4 regions of the Lentibacillus sp. L22 genome follow, and region 1 is predicted to be linked to each of the others. Evidence: predicted binding sites of a transcription regulator. Region 1 holds the regulator's gene; each other region holds the start of a gene.
The links. The regulator Rex, encoded in region 1, represses fermentation and respiration genes when NADH is low (regulators of the CRP and FNR family bind a similar motif). The targets are predictions, from matches to a motif close to TTGTGAAATATTTCACAA.
Positions count from the first base shown of each region.

Region 2: the regulator Rex is predicted to act here: its motif matches at 1,841-1,858, upstream of ABRT01_RS00935 (cytochrome c oxidase subunit 2A).
Region 3: the regulator Rex is predicted to act here: its motif matches at 1,611-1,628, upstream of ABRT01_RS08520 (hemerythrin domain-containing protein).
Region 4: the regulator Rex is predicted to act here: its motif matches at 1,732-1,749, upstream of ABRT01_RS00330 (hydroxymethylglutaryl-CoA synthase).

Region 1 covers NZ_JBFNXI010000012.1:44,824-49,068, forward strand. Annotated here, with positions in the region: gene ABRT01_RS08015 (hypothetical protein) at 62-313, shown strand; gene ABRT01_RS08020 (DUF2268 domain-containing putative Zn-dependent protease) at 429-1,259, opposite strand; gene ABRT01_RS08025 (redox-sensing transcriptional repressor Rex) at 1,444-2,076, opposite strand; gene moaC (cyclic pyranopterin monophosphate synthase MoaC) at 2,057-2,566, opposite strand; gene ABRT01_RS08035 (ABC-F family ATP-binding cassette domain-containing protein) at 2,734-4,245, shown strand, end outside.
Region 2 covers NZ_JBFNXI010000001.1:179,931-184,175, forward strand. Annotated here, with positions in the region: gene ABRT01_RS00925 (b(o/a)3-type cytochrome-c oxidase subunit 1) at 1-1,101, opposite strand, end outside; gene ABRT01_RS00930 (cytochrome c oxidase subunit II) at 1,101-1,583, opposite strand; gene ABRT01_RS00935 (cytochrome c oxidase subunit 2A) at 1,623-1,772, opposite strand; gene ABRT01_RS00940 (type III polyketide synthase) at 2,034-3,122, shown strand; gene ABRT01_RS00945 (isoprenylcysteine carboxyl methyltransferase family protein) at 3,119-3,625, shown strand; gene ABRT01_RS00950 (cold-shock protein) at 3,747-3,947, opposite strand.
Region 3 covers NZ_JBFNXI010000013.1:64,350-68,594, forward strand. Annotated here, with positions in the region: gene ABRT01_RS08505 (nitrate reductase subunit alpha) at 1-385, opposite strand, end outside; gene ABRT01_RS08510 (hypothetical protein) at 392-661, opposite strand; gene ABRT01_RS08515 (hypothetical protein) at 703-1,020, opposite strand; gene ABRT01_RS08520 (hemerythrin domain-containing protein) at 1,047-1,463, opposite strand; gene ABRT01_RS08525 (acylphosphatase) at 1,983-2,258, shown strand; gene ABRT01_RS08530 (ferredoxin family protein) at 2,370-2,609, opposite strand; gene ABRT01_RS08535 (M14 family metallopeptidase) at 2,822-4,018, shown strand; gene ABRT01_RS08540 (histidine phosphatase family protein) at 4,059-4,245, opposite strand, start outside.
Region 4 covers NZ_JBFNXI010000001.1:66,184-70,428, reverse strand. Annotated here, with positions in the region: gene ABRT01_RS00340 (RQC-minor-1 family DNA-binding protein) at 1-148, opposite strand, end outside; gene ABRT01_RS00335 (hypothetical protein) at 115-333, opposite strand; gene ABRT01_RS00330 (hydroxymethylglutaryl-CoA synthase) at 483-1,658, opposite strand; gene pnpS (two-component system histidine kinase PnpS) at 2,042-3,418, opposite strand; gene ABRT01_RS00320 (response regulator transcription factor) at 3,415-4,119, opposite strand.

The DNA of each region.
Region 1 (4,245 bases):
TTGTGAGAAAACACATCAATAGAAGGATACCTTTATGGTTAAGAAAGGAGTAAATTGAAGAATGCCTGTAAATCCTTATTATCATCGATGCATGGAATGCAGGGGCAGACCAGTAAGGATTAGAACGAAAGATGGTCGGGTACATCATGGGATTGTTGATCGGGTCACACCTACCCATGTCTATCTTCGTCCAATGCACAGAGGTCTTGGCGGGTACGGCTACGGATGGGGATTTGGTGGGTTTGGGCTGGGATTTGTCTCAGGAATTGCCCTTGGTGCCATTGCAGCATTTTCCCCACTTTTCTTCTGGTAAAAAAACGGACCAAGATGACGGAATGTGTGGATGATTCGTTTGCCCTCCCTTTAAATACCTTACCGGCTGCTTGCCACATGTTACAAAGCCTGCCAATATAGCGGGCTTTGTAACACTATTTTGGAAAGTCGGACTCCTTTAGAATTGTTTCTGCTGGGACATCCAACATCTGCTCAATGGTACTATTTGTATTCGCTACATAGGATGAAACCATATGATAGCCGGTATTATAACCGGCCCATCGCGGAATAAATCCTTTTCCATACAGCAATTCATAGTGCCTGCGTTCGGCTCTTTTTACGGTACAATTTGGTTGAAGCCATTTTTCCCAGTGATACAAGGCCGTTTTGGATGGATAAAGGGTTGCCCATTTTGCCAGGTGTTCCTTGCCCAGGCGCTCTTCCACGGCCATTTCCGCCAAACCTTCCAGAACAATAGAATCAAGCAAATCCATGTTTGCTTCGGATTTATCAAGGTGTTTTAACCGGCATACATGATTATATTCATGAATCAGCAGTTTCTCCAGCTCAACTTTTTTATTGTATGGGGTGACAAACAAAAACACTTTATCCGGATAGGACAAACCGGATAGCCCGTTAAAATCAGCCTGGAGTTTTCGATTTTGCACATTGGAAGGCAATATAAAGACAGGAACATCGGGGCCATGCCAATCTTTTCGCAACTTGGTCAGTGATGTCTTCACGGTCTCCCAACAATTTTTTTCTTTTAACGATTTGATGATTGACTTATCGTCCGGGCTGGGTAAAAACAGCCCGTTTCTCAGTAAATGCTCATGAATTTCGACAGTATTTGCATGATGAAAATAGGGTTTTAGTCTGCCGCTTATTTGCTCCTGGTGATGTTTTCTTACCTTTATTTTGGATGTTTCCTTATCTTTTTTTGCCATGTACGCGTCAAGCCACTTAGATGTTTGCACAACCGCCATTTACAACCAATCCTTTTCCAAAGTTGAACGATCACTATACTATATGACAGATAACCCAAATTGTTCCGGGACAAAGGGACGGTTCTTCTGTCCCGGCAATTTTTTACAAGAAAAAAATGGTGGGACAAGGATCCTGTCCCTAAAGGTGAGGCAGGAGAACCGACCCGAAACCGGCCCTCTGTCCCTACAATGGATAATGTTTTAAGAAATAGACGAGTGCTTGCAGTTCTACAGCTAAATCAATATGATGGACACGGACATTGTCGGGGACTGTTATTCTGGCTGGGGTAAAATTCAGAATGCCAGCGATTCCCTGGTTGACAAGCCTTTCTGTAATTCCATCCGCTTCACTTGCCGGTACAGTCAGGATAGCCACTTGTACGTCGCCGAGCTTTTCTTCCAGATCGCTAATATGATAGACAGGTATCCCGCCAATATCGGTTCCCACTTTTTCTTTATTGGTATCAAACGCCATTACGATTTTGGTGTTGTTGTTTTTCATAAAATTATAGTGCAAAAAAGCCGTACCAAGATTTCCGACCCCAATGAGGGCAACCTCGGTTGTTTCATCCTGATCCAGCGTTTTCCGGAAAAAGCCAAGCAAATATTCTACATTATAGCCATAACCTTTTTTTCCCAAAGCACCAAAGTAACTAAAATCACGACGAATGGTGGCTGAGTCCACTTTAACTGCATCACTTAATTCCTTGGAGGAGACGCGCATTTTCCCCTGAATGTGCAGATTGTTTAAAAACCGATAATATAGAGGTAATCTTTTTGCTGTTGCTTGCGGAATCTTATTTTGCTCCACCGTTATCCTCCCCTTGTTCGCGATGATAGTCACCGGATTTTCCGCCTTTCTTCGCTAATAAGCGTGTTTCTCCAATGATCATGCCCTTATCAATCGCCTTACACATATCATAGACGGTTAATGCTGTCGCAGTAGCAGCAGTTAATGCCTCCATTTCCACTCCTGTACTGCCTTTTGTTTTGACAAACGCTTCTATTTTCAATTCAAACACGTCATCTTTGACATGCCAATCAAATGAAATATCGATCCCTTTCAATGACAATGGATGACACATGGGAATCCAGTCAGATGTTTTCTTTGCCGCCATAATACCGGCTACTTGAGCGACCGCTAGTACGTCGCCTTTTTCTATTTGATAATCGTTGATTTTTTGATAAATTTCTTCTGAGACTTTAACACTGGACGCAGCAATGGCCGTTCGTTCTGTCTCAGCCTTTTCACTTATATCCACCATATGGGCTCGTCCCTGTTGATTAAAGTGTGTGAAATCCGCCATTTTTTCAACTCCATTTCGCTTTCAACCGTACTTCTTATAGTTTAACAGAAACAGGAACAGAAGTCGTGATTTATTTCACATTCAAAAACCGCAGTCGAAATGATCTACCTTATACTTTCTAACCTTCCAAGAATACGATACACTAATGTGGATGAGGTGAACGATTTATGATTATCATGCAACTAAATGGTATTTCCAAATCCTTTGGCGCGGAACAAATATTATCGAATATAAAATTGGAAATAAAAGATAAAGACCGAATTGCTATTGTCGGGAGAAACGGAGCAGGAAAATCTACCTTGCTGAAAATAATGGCCGGGGAACTTTCCCATGATGAAGGGGAAATACACAAACCAAAAGATCTTTCCATTGGCTATTTGTGCCAGCATACAGGACTTGAATCCGATAAAACTATCTGGGAAGAAATGCTGACGGTTTTTCAAGACTTAATGAAACAAGAAAAACGCTTGCGAATCATGGAACAACAAATGGCAGATACAGATTCGCTTTCCCAAGAGGATTATCAACAGCTATTACATGACTATGACCGGGCACAACAAGCCTTTACAGCAGGTGGCGGATATCGTTACGAGGCAGAGATAAAATCTGTACTGACGGGGTTAAATTTTCAGGACTATGATGACAGCACCCCGATCAATGCATTGAGTGGCGGCCAGAAAACCCGGCTTGCCCTGGGTAAACTGCTGTTGATGAAACCAGATCTGCTTATCCTTGACGAACCAACCAACCATCTTGATATTGATACACTTGCATGGCTGGAAAATTATTTAGCCGGTTATCCCGGAGCGGTTACTATTGTTTCCCATGACCGCTACTTTTTGGACAAAACCGTGACGATTGTTTATGAGATCTCTTACCATCATACAAAAAAATATCATGGAACCTATAGTAAATTTTTAGAACAAAAGGCCCAGCAATTTGAACAGGAAATGAAAGAATATGAAAAACAGCAAACAGAAATCAAACGAATGGAAACCTTTATTCAAAAAAATATTGTCCGGGCATCGACAACGAAGCGCGCTCAATCCAGACGAAAACAATTGGAAAAAATGGAGAAACTGGATAAACCTGCCGGGGAGGAATCATCAGCAAATTTCACATTTGAGATTGCCCGCAGAAGCGGAAATGATGTACTAAAATTAAATGATGTTTCCTTTCGCTATGACGATGATAAAAAAGAGCTGTTTTCCCACGTCAATTTGCATGTCAACCGCGGGGATCGGGTTGCACTGGTTGGACCCAATGGCGTGGGGAAAACGACCCTGCTTAAAATAATACTTGGAACCTTAAAACCAAATCATGGAACGATCCAGCTTGGTACCGGTGTACAAATTGGCTATTATGACCAGGAACAAATGACCTTAACCCCGACAAAAACCATCTTGCAGGAATTATGGGATGACTATCCAACCATCAATGAACGAGATATTCGAACCGTTTTGGGCAACTTTTTATTCTCCGGGGATGATGTTTTAAAACAGGTACATTCCTTAAGCGGCGGCGAAAAAGCCCGTCTGTCATTAGCCAAACTGATGATGCAAAAAGCCAACTTACTTATCCTTGATGAACCGACAAACCACTTGGATATTGATAGTAAGGAGGTACTGGAGGCAGCATTAATGGATTTTCCGGGAACCATTATCTTCGTATCCCACGAT
Region 2 (4,245 bases), on a different contig from region 1:
ATTATGGATGACTTGATTCATCTGATTGGATGCGTTAATAATTCCACCTGTCCCTGCAGGAATGAACCAAACCATACCAATGAATGGTGCCAAGAAACGAACGTCTTTCCATGGCATTTTTTTTAGCCACCCAAACAGGCCTTTTGCCCCTAATTCCCGTCCGCGCATTTCAAAGGAAGCAAAAACTGAGAACGCAGTCATCAACGATGGAATTACCACCATAAATGTCAGAACCACTTGCAAGTATTTCCAAAACGGATCGATACCAGGTTCGGTCAACTGATGGTGAAAACCAACCGGAATCGAGAATAATAATAGCAGGATAAAGGTCAAACGCGCTAACGAGTCCGAGAATATTTTCCCGCCAATAATTTTTGGGATAATGGCATACCAGCACATGTAAGCGGGCAATAGCCAAAAATAAACAAGCGGATGGCCGAAATACCAGAACAAGGTCCGGCTTACCAGTACGTCAATCGTATCTGTAAACCCTAGTGACCATGGGATAAATTGAATTAACGCGGCTGCCGCAACCCCAAGTGTTGCGATCTGCCATAACAACATCGTCACGACACCCATGTAACTTAATAGTGGTGTCCGTTTACCACGATTTTCTTTTCGCCATCGTGCATGACGATGAAAGATTATAAATCCTTCAAGCCAGCTTCCGATAATTACCAATACAAGGCCAATGTAAAAAGCGGGATGCGCCTGCAATGGAGCATAAAACGTATAAAGTACCGAAGCTTCATTTAATAAAATAACTGTTGCCGTACAGCAAACTCCGATTACCATCATAAAGAAACCAATCCAGGCCAATTTTCGCTCATTCAAGCTATATGCGCCCGCTGTCTTGCTTTGCGTTGCAATTACAAAACCTATAATAAAGAAAGTTGTCAGTACAAGTCCTAATATGACTCCATGTAATGTTAGAATCTGATAATAGTCAATTCCAGCTGGTAATGTTACTTTTCCCGAACGAACCAGTGTTTGAAGCAATCCTGCCGTAGCGCCAATCAATAACGCTGAAAAAGCGACAAACATATGGGCCATCGTTAATCTGGCATCAGGTGCTGTAATACTTCTGATTGATTTGATCATTATTCCATCACCTCAATTGTTGCGGTCATATAATGGTGTCCCGTACCGCAATATTCGTTACAGAGCAGTGTGTATTTTCCGGGTTTATCAAACGTATTGGTGTAAGTGCTGATATATCCCGGTTCGAGCATCATGTTTACGTTTGTACCGACTAATTCAAATCCGTGGACAACGTCTTTCGTAGTGACAATAAAATGAACTGTCGATCCTTTGGGAATCTGTACCAGCTTTTCATTATTGCCGACGTCATAATTAAATGCAGAGGCAACAATGGTAAGCTCGTATTCATTGTCACCAATTTGCTTCAGTCCAGGTTTATTAAATGGCGCTTTTTCATCAACTTTTTCCGGATCAATGGTAACAGCATAGCTTGGGGGTTGATTACCCAAATAAAATGCACTGATGCCAATGGTAATAAGAAAAATGAGTAATGTTGCTGTTCCGAATAAAAGCCAGATTTTTTCATATTTGTGCATATCCATGGTATTTATCGACTCCTTTCTCGACATGTAACCTTCCTTCTAACGGGACTGAAATAATATCCAAACGCCAATCCAGGACACAATAATGAATGCACCCAACAGCATTACGGATGTAAAGGTACCTTTTAAAGAGCTGTTTTCGTCGGTTTTGAGTTTCTCAACCTTTTTTTGCTGTAGCTGATTTGTCATTGCTAATCCCTCCTTGTAGCTTCATAGTGAACCGTTACCATTATTTTCACGAAAAGGTGGATTACTTTCTGTGACAAACATCACAAATAAGTCAAAAGTCACAAAACTGACACGTAGCTGGAAGAAAAAGAGACCTTATTCAAGGAATTTGTCATAATTTCATTAAAACAACACAACCTATAAATAAGATCTTTATGTTACAAAATTGATACATTTGGTCGTATTTTGGTATTAAGTCGATAGAGGATAAAAGGTGATTGGATGACATATATTTGTTCGGCAGGTGTTGGCGTTCCCGATTATGAGATGAACCAACAGGAAATTAAAGAACTCGTTGGCGGACTATTCCCCTATACGGAAAAACAACTGGAAAGGTTACTTCCTGTATTTGATCATGCAGCAATCGCGAAACGGCAATTTGTCGTTCCAAAAGATTGGTTTCTTCATCAGCACTCATTTCAGGAAAAAAATAAATTATATCAAACGCTCGCTACTCGTTATGCATTACGGGCCATTGATCATTGTTTGACAAACCGGCAATTTGCTAAACAGGATATTCCCTATCAGGCCATTGATATGATCATTTTTGTCTCCAGTACAGGTATTGCGACACCATCGCTGGATGCTCACCTGATGAATGAACGACCATTTCGTGAAGATGTGGAGCGAATGCCATTATGGGGGCTGGGTTGTGCAGGCGGTGCGATCGGGTTATCCCGTGCAGCTGATTTCCTGACCGCCCATCCCAAAAAAACAGTGCTTGTTATAGGTGCGGAATTATGCAGTCTCACTTTTCAAAAGGATGATCATAAGAAGAGTAATTTGGTTGGTACTGCCTTATTTAGTGACGGAGTTGGGGCTGTATTTTTATGTGGTGAGCAGTCAAAATATTGCTCCAATCGGACAAAAATATTACCACGAATCACCCGTAAAGGTACGTTCACTAAAAAGGATAGCTTATCCATCATGGGATGGGATATTACCAATAATGGCATGGAAGTCATTTTCTCAAAGAGCATTCCAAACCTTGTAAAAACGCTTTGGAAGGATCATATTGAGTCATTTCTTAGTGGAGCCGGCCTGGAAGAACAAAAGATTCACTCATTCATAGCTCATCCAGGCGGAAAAAAAGTGTTGCAGGCAATGGAGGAAACACTACATATCCCGACTGAAAAATTAATACATTCATACAATGTATTGCGTGATCACGGGAATATGTCATCAGGTACTGTTTTTTATGTTTTGTATGAATGGATGAAAGAGGTGTTTCAGGGGAAAGAGCAAAGCATTTTGTCAGCCCTGGGACCTGGCTTTAGTTCGGAACTATTATTATTGGAGTGGAATGAATGACAATATGGATGAGTGTTTTAATTGGTGTAATCATCTGTCAGCGGCTGGTTGAGCTTTATATTGCAAAGCGAAATGAAAAATGGATGAAGGCACGTGGCGGTATTGAACGGGGCAAGAAACATTATAAATGGTTTATCGTACTGCATGTACTATTTTTCTTGTCCATTATTGCAGAAGTAAGTGCGAATCCTGCACCAAGACAATTAAATTATTTTCTATTTATAATATTTATCGCCACGCAAATGGGAAGGATTTGGTGTATTTATACACTTGGGAGGTTTTGGAATACAAAAATCATTGTCCTGCCAAGAGTCTCCCTTATAAAAAAGGGTCCATATAAGTATATGAAGCATCCAAATTATCTTATTGTGCTGATTGAGTTATTTGTTATTCCATTGTTACTTGGAGCCTATTTTTCCGCCATTTTATTTCCAATGTTGCACCTGGGGCTGTTAAGATTACGCGTACCACAGGAAGATCGGGCATTAACAAAAGTAACATGAAAGAAAAAGTGCAAGTGCTTATGGAGGGTAACCGAAAAGTCCGTTATTTAAATAAGAAATAAGCACACTAATAATAAATAAAAGCGGTAATCGATGTACGATTACCGCTTTATATATGAATTTATTTCTTCACTACATTTGCTGCTTGTGGGCCGCGTTCACCTTCAACAATTTCAAAAGACACTTCTTGTCCTTCTTCAAGTGTTTTGAATCCTTCTTCTTGAATGGCAGAATAGTGTACAAATACATCATTTCCGTCTTCAATTTGAATGAAACCATAACCCTTTTCTGCGTTGAACCATTTTACTACTCCGTTTTCCATTGTATTTTGTCCTCCCTAAAACTTTCACGCAAAAGCATGTATACACATCCCTTAAAACGTGTTGATAATACAAAGTCCAGATGATATAGAAAAACAGCCACTATAGAAGAGCAGGATCATAATTGCATCCACTTCTATAGAAGCTGTCTGTCATTCATGATTCCATACATCTTCTTTGCTTGTGTAAATAATAGCTTATTTTAATTGCTCCGTCAAGCATAAGACAAAAAAATTCCATGTTTTTTCGAAACTTTTCGGCTATATTTTTAACTTATTTCCAGATATAATGAAGATACTT
Region 3 (4,245 bases), on a different contig from region 1:
GTTCTTTCTTCCACAGTTCATATAAATCACCACGAACATACGGGTATTTCACGCGAATAGGACTGTATGTATACCAGGAAAAACTTGCCCCTCGCGGACAGCCCCTTGGTTCATATTCCGGAAAATCATCGCCGGTAGTTGGATAATCTGTTTGCTGCGTTTCCGATGTGATAATCCCGTCTTTAACATAAATTTTCCAGCTGCATGAACCGGTACAGTTAACACCATGTGTGGATCGAACAACCTTATCATGTTGCCAGCGTCTGCGATATATGTCTTCCCAGGCGCGTGGTCGCGGACTTTCCTCTGTCCAATTCTGATTGATTTGCTCACCGCGTTTAATATGTTTTAATGAATCCAGTAGCTTATTTTTTGTTTTTCTCAACGGAAATCACCCTTCTTCATGTAATGAATCAATTGGATTAAAGCGTTCCCCCAACAATTTAAATGTGCCGGATCCTTCTTCCAACTCCTCGAGAAATATTTTTAATTCCGGTGCATTTGCTGCAACCAGGATCAAGCGCTCCAGAGTGTTCATATCACTGATCTTATAAACAGCATCCACTACACCTGGTTGTATATTCCCAAACCGCATTCGAAGTACAGCAATCAAATCTTCACGGTCTTGAACAAGATTGGCATCCTCTTCAAACATAAACATTGACAATCTTCCTTTCTACAAATATCGGATACCCCAGTGGTTTACACTTTCATCATTTTAAAGTAATCGGCAACCATTACTTCCTTAATCGCATCCACGTTTTGCAGAACGAAATCAATAATACCCGGGTCCATTTCGTTCAGTTGCACAGCTGTAAAATGTTGCGACACAGTGTGGGAGTATCCTTTCCCATAATGAAGAATTAATTGGTAACTCCCCTTTTTATCTTTTATATTTATTTGCAGATCATATGGGTGAATATGAAAGTCTTCCAGTTTTGTAACAATTTGTCTGTATAACTTTGGAAAACAAATCCTTAATGATCTTTCTTTCGGAGTTTTTTCATTTTCTGATGTCAATGTTTCCACCTCCAATAATGACATGGTCAATGATCAGGTAAAATCTTCTCTTCTGATCGATTATGAAGCTCATCAACAATAATTAATGCTTGAAATCGTTGCACAATGTAATCGTTGACCGTCCCTTGATCAAGTAATGTTCTGATTTCTGCAACTAGCAGTCTTAACAGATTATGATCACGTGTTAATTCTACAATCGAATCTTTTAAGGACGGATCAGCTTCAGCAAGTTCTTTATATAATCCTTCTTCCTCAGAATCGGCGTGCCTTAGTGTACGAGTTTCCCAATGTTCCACGGTAACAAATGCCACTTCCAAAGCTTTTTCGACATGCCCGTCTTTTACAAGCTTGTCGAGTAATTCCGTTAACTCTGCTGCTTCATTTAATGCGGCTTCATGGATAGCCGCGTGACTGTCCACATGCTTTAAAGCAGGCCCTGACATCTCATCACTTCCTATTTTTTACTTAAACTGAATAAAAGAACTGTATTAGTCAAAAGTTGATTCAAACTATAACAGTACTTTTCTTTTTCCTTAATACAAATGTAGCATAACATGGTAAAAATCTTATAACAATACGTAATCAAATTAATGTGAGAATTGTCACGTTGTTGCTTTTTTGACACTTTTTCCAGTAGTACAAGCTTAAAAAGTGATGTTACATTGGTTTTGATACCGCATACAAATTACTTGTTCCACCATCTTGGCTGCACGCAGGTTTCAGCATCTTTTCGCCAATTATTACTGTACATTTGATCCTATATTGTTACTATGAGCATTACCAATATGAAAACCTTTTAATCCCTAATCACCGTGTTTTTTATAAAGTGAAACTTCAATCAATGGGGGTATTACTGCCGGTTAATGGTGATAAAGAAATCGCTCCATTGTGTTTTATTTTATCTGTTTATGGTTAAGTAATATATAGACAGAACGATAATTATAAGGGGGATATATAAAACAATGGCAATTCACGTAATCGTAAGTGGTCGCGTTCAAGGTGTTGGATTTCGTTACGCAGCAAAACAATCAGCGGTACAGCATAAACTGGTTGGATGGGTGCGAAATAAGGAAGATGGCACAGTGGAGATGGAAATTGCCGGAGATCATACAAATATCGAACAATATTTGGAGGATATGAAGTCTGGATTTAGTCCATTTATTCGTGTTGATCAGATACAAGTTGAATCAACATCAGCAACCGAACAAGATTTTACCGGTTTTTCAATCAAACAATAATATAGATAAAGCCACCATGTACCCCATAGTGGCTTTATCTACTAGTTAAGGCAGTATAAAATTCATAGCTTTATTCCCTCACCCGGCTCCAACTTCCAGCGGCTGGGGTACTTACCGGTCTTCAAAAAATTGCCGATTTAATTCAATGTATTTCGTTTCTTCTTCTGGTATTTCATCTTCCATATAAATTGCCTCGACAGGACATACTGCTTCACATGCACCGCAATCGATACAGATATCGGGATCAATATAAAACATATCTTTACCTTCTTCTATACAGTCAACAGGACATACTTCCACACACTCGCCTGATTTTTCATTCAAACAAGGTGAAGTAATCACAAATGCCACGTGAAAATCCTCCTTTCAATACCTTTTCTCTATATGTACAAATTCATCCATAAAGTAAAGTAAAATTTGTATACTAATATAGTAACGAACAACCCTGATTCTTTCAAGATTTTCGCTGAAATTCATCTTTTTGTCTGTTTTGTCATAGGATTAATAATAGGAAAAGTAGAGATACTGATTGCTGGATATCTCTAGTCAGAGGAGGAAATTGAATGGAAGTTACGGTACGACGCAATGATTCATTATGGTATTTTAGCCAACTATTTGGTATTCCAGCCGTTTTAATTGAAAAATCAAACCCCAAGCTGACATCAGATTCAATTGAGGCTGGGGCAAGTTTGCAAATTCCTGGTTACCGTTTACGTGAATATATAGTAGCTGAAACAGATACATTATGGGAGATTGCCAATCATTATCATCTCCCAATGGATGCAATATTATTAGTGAACCCATTTGTAAAAAATTGTCATATTCAAACTGGACAACGGATATACATTCCAGAACGCATTAATGAGCTAATTGTACCTGATGGTGAGCCATATACATATGAACAACTGGTGGAAACGATCAACCAGCTGATAACCGTTTACCCATTCATCATTGGTCAATCGATTGGCCATTCTGTTATGGGCAAAGATATTGTTGAACTGCAAATTGGTATGGGAGATAAACATATACATATCAATGGGTCGTTTCATGCCAATGAATGGATCACTACTTCGGTTATTATGAAATTTGTAAATCAATATGCACTGTCACTTACAAATAATACTTCGATCCTTGATGTTTATATGTTATCTCAATATATTAATACTTGTCTGTCAATTGTTCCAATGGTAAATCCTGATGGCGTGAATCTTGTCTTAAATGGTTCAACTGCTGCCGGATCATATCAAGCTGACGTATGCCAACTAAACGATCAGAATGCGGATTTCTCCAGCTGGAAAGCAAATATTTTGGGTGTTGATCTTAACAAGCAATACCCTGCATTATGGGAAAAGGAAGCACAAAGAAAACCAAAGGTACCAGGTCCGAGGGATTTTCCAGGAACTGCCCCTCTGTCTGAACCGGAATCAATCGCAATGGCCGAGCTTGTTAAAACAAGAAATTTTTCACGAGTGATGGCGTTTCATACACAAGGACGGGAAATATATTGGGGATTTTTAGGACTGGAACCTAAACATTCAGCGTGTCAGGCGGATGAGTATGCACGAGTAAGCGGCTATCGCCCGGTTCATGTTTTGGATAACTATGCAGGATTTAAAGATTGGTTTATTCAAGCGTTTCAAAATCCCGGTTTTACAATTGAACTTGGTTGTGGGGTAAACCCGTTACCCATCGAACAATTTACTGTTATTTATCGGGAAAGTCTGGGAATTCTGTTGGCCAACTTATACTTGCCTGTGTAAAAGCGGGGCATAATCCATTCCCCGCCGAATCTGGTGTACTTCATTCATTACCATTCCATAAACATTCCACTGTTTTTGCTTTTTGATCAGTATGAATCACATAAACATCCGGATTTCTTAGTTTCTTCCATTGTTCAAAGCCATAGGAATGATCAAACTGTTTTAGCAATAATGCAATTAAGTTACCATGGCTGACAATAATAACATTTTGCAAAGCATCGTCAGCG
Region 4 (4,245 bases), on a different contig from region 1:
ATTCAGCCAAAAATTCATCCGCACGCCGATCCCGTTCAATATACCAGCCGCGTTCCGTGAACACAATCATCGGAAGTTTCCCTGAATATTGAATATCAAGGAAATCATAATCGATCATCCACTCAATTTTTTCCTTGACCGCTTCCATTTTTTCCGGTTTGAAATAACCATAGACTGGGCATTGTCCAATTCCAGTGCAAGAACCTTTTTCTCTCGTGAACCTTTCAGGATTTTGGCAAGCAATGTCCGTCCGCCTTGTGCAATAATTTCATCTGCAGCCCGTAATATAGCCAGGATTTCATGTTCCGGTAATGATTGGGTCGCTGTTTCCATTGGGATTATCCTTTCTTTAAAATAGTAATAGCCAAACTATCTTTCCGATTAATGTAACCATTATTATATACTTTTTACCGCTACCCTGCCAAGAATAAAAATAGAACCATAGCATTGGCGCTCGCTATGGTTCTACTAATTTGTTACAGTTATTTAGCTGATTTATTGATGTATTGTCGCTTATTATCCGTTATACCTGCAAAGCAAATGGTTGCAGGATCCTGGTCGATTTCCAATTCCACCTTCCGATCATTCGTGGGTAAAGTTTCCTCAAAAATGGCTTCGTATTCAGGAACAGTTACCTCGGTACGTTCAGAAAATAGCTTGGTATGTTGGTCTATTTGCAGGTGTTTTCGGTAATTTGGTTGCAAAATTCCACTGAAGAACTCACCTACTGCACCCGAGCCGTAACTATATAACCCGATTCTGGATCCCGCCTCCAGGCTTTCTTTTTGTTCTAATAACGATAACAAGCTTAAATACAACGACCCCGTATAAATGTTACCGACCATTCGGTTATACGTGGTACTAATTTGATAGTTGTCCATTAATCGCTCCTGATCCGATTCTGTTCCTTCATCCAAAATGGTGCGTAACGCCTTTTTACCCATTTTTGTATATGGCAAGTGATAACAGATTGCTTCATAATCATGCAGTTCCAGACCTGTCTTTTCTTTGTATTGCCGCCAAACGTTATTGAAAAACGCAATATACTGTTCATTGGAAAATTTTCCATCCACAAATGCCTTATCAGCGTAAATTGGCCGCCAGAAATCCATAATATCAGCGGTCATGTATGCATTATGTTCTTCCAAAACCATAATTTTTGGATCTGCACTAATGAGTAATGCAACTGCACCAGCCCCTTGCGTAGCTTCTCCCGAGGTATTCAAACCATAACGGGCGATATCTGATCCCAATACCAGCACTTTGCTTCCTGGATGTAGTGCGATATGCCCTTTAGCCATTTGGATACCAGCAGTTGCCCCATAACAGGCCTGTTTTAATTCAATGGCGCGTGCTTGTGGTTTTAACCCAAGCAATTGATGGACATATACCGCTGCTGATTTGGAGTGATCAATCCCCGACTCCGTTCCAAAAATAACAAAATCAATCTTCTCTTTATCATCGTCATCTAATATTTTCAGGGCCGCGTTTGCTGCAAGTGAGACAGCGTCCTGAGTTAGCGGTGGAATTGCCATTTTTTCCTGGCCGATTCCGATTGTAAATTTCTCGGGTTCTACATTTCTACTGACAGCCAGTTTGTTCATGTCTACATACAAATGAGGTGTATAAAAGCCTATTTTATCGATTCCTATTTTCAATTTTCTTCTCTCCTGCTTGCTATAAAATTTATATATCATGTGCTGGAGAAAAACCCCAAGCCGCATCGATACTTCGTGATTATTTTCACATACCTGTACAACCTTAAGTTAACAGTATAAATAATAATATAAATGGGTGTGAAAAACAATGAAAAGGTTGCACTGGGACGGACCTGGTTAAAACTACCAGGTCCGTATCGAGCAGTTTGTATAAATCGGCAATTAAGCCGTCCGTTCAATTCAGTTGACGGCTTTCCAGGAAAAATATAATAGTGCTGTCATTCGGGACACTTGTAGCGATTCCAACTTTATTTACCTCTTAAGCGAGGGTCGTGTATTATTGTAATACTCGCTTCTCCATGGTTGATCCGATATTGTAAGTTCTATTCTTGTGACCTAGGGAATATAATTTTAAACGTTGTCCCTTTCCCGATCTCGCTTCTTACATCAATTCTTCCGTTGTGCGCCTCTGTTAAGTGTTTAACGATGGCAAGCCCAAGACCTGTACCGCCGGAATTCCGGCCCCTTGCCTTGTCAACGCGATAAAAACGCTCAAAAATTCGCGGAATTTCATCCAAGCTTATTCCTATCCCGTTATCCTTGACAATAAATTCAACAGTACGAGGGAATCCTTCAACATGAACATGTATAAACCCTTTTTCAGGGGAATAAACAATAGCATTTGTGATAACATTAATGAACATTTGTTTCAAGCGAAAAGGATCGCCCTCGATCACGGTATGTCCTTCCGCCCCGGATTGTATATCAATGCTTTTTTCTTTTGCTTCTTCTTGTAGTAATTCAAGCGTTTCATCTACAATTTTACTAAGATCCACTTCTTGCCAATTCAGTTGAAACGTATCACTTTCAATTTTTGAGAGTTCCAGTAAATCATAAATTAACGCTTCCAATCGCTCACTTTCTCTCAAAATAATCGTCATAAATTTCTTTCTAATATTTTCATCTTTCATCTCTTCATCCAACAGTGTTTCGGCAAATCCCTTTAGAGAGGTAACAGGGGTTTTTAATTCATGGGACACATTAGCAACAAATTCTTTTCTTACTTTTTCTAGTTTCTTTAGCTCAGTAATATCATGAAGGACGACAACAATTCCTTTCGCATGACTGGAACCGTGTTTAATTGGGGCACAGTAAATGTCAATATATCGTCTTTCAATACCAAGCGGCAGGATAACGGATTGACGTACAATCGTTTCGTTAACGATGGATTCATGTATTGTGTTTCTAACTTCCTCATCATGGAGAACATATTGATAGTTTTTGTGGAACCAATCTCCTTTTTTAATATGAAACATATCCTGGAAGGTTTGATTGGCAAGCCGTAAATGCCCGTCCATATCAATGAGAAGTAAAGAACTGTCAATGTTTTCAATTAACGTCTCCAACTGGTCTTGTTGAATCTGGGATAACTTGACCGTTTTTTGCAAGCTTTCTCCAAGTTCGTTCAAATGACGATTTAGCTGACCGGTGGATTTCGGCTTATCTATGTATGTACGTGTACTGAAATTACCAGCTGTGAACTGCTTGATCATTCTAACCGATTCATCCAATGGTTTTGCAAAATTCCTAATGACAAAATATCCAATGAATAGGAACAAAAGGAATGTCGATATTAACACTACGGAAACGAGCAACAAGTGTCCTGAAAACAAAAATAGCACAATTCCGGCACCTAATAGTAACACCAATAATATCCCACTCAATATAGCCATAAATTGGAATACGATATGGTGTATCATTTGGGTTCCTCCAATTTATATCCAAATCCGCGAACCGTTTTTATATAACCCGGTTTTTTCGTATTTTCTTCAATTTTTTCACGCAAATGGCTAACATGCACATCAGCAATTCTTGTGTCACCGACATAATCAAAATTCCAAACCGCATTGAGAATTTGTTCCCTTGAAAGAACATTGCCCTTATTTTGTGCTAAATACACGAGTAATTCAAATTCCTTCGGCGTACATTCCATTTCCTGGCCTTTGAAATAAGCTTCATATTTTTTGGGGTAAATTTCCAATTCACCAATGACTATTTGTTCTTCCTTTGATAATTCCAATTCATCATTTGCAAGAATGGTACGTCGGAGTACCGCCTTTACGCGGGATACGACTTCCCTCGGACTGAATGGCTTGGTAATGTAATCATCCGCCCCCAGCTCAAGACCGAGTACTTTATCAAATTCGTCATCCTTTGCCGTTAGCATAATAATCGGGGTGAGCAATTTCTGTTCCCTTAGCTGTTTGCAGACATCTATTCCATCCATCCCCGGCAACATTAGATCAAGAACAATTAAATCAGGCTGTTTTTCTTTGACTAGATGGAGAGCGGTAAGACCATCCGTGACGGGTATTACCTCATAGCCAGCTTTTGTGAGATTAAATTCAAGCAATGTAACGATGGAGATTTCGTCATCGACAACCATGACTTTTTCGTTCATTTTCACACTCCATTCTGCGTTTATTGTTTAACGGACTTTTGTTCCACACATCAGGGGACACTATGTTTAATATATACAAATCATTTGAAAACCTCAATGAATGTTAACATTTGCTTCAGGAATCAC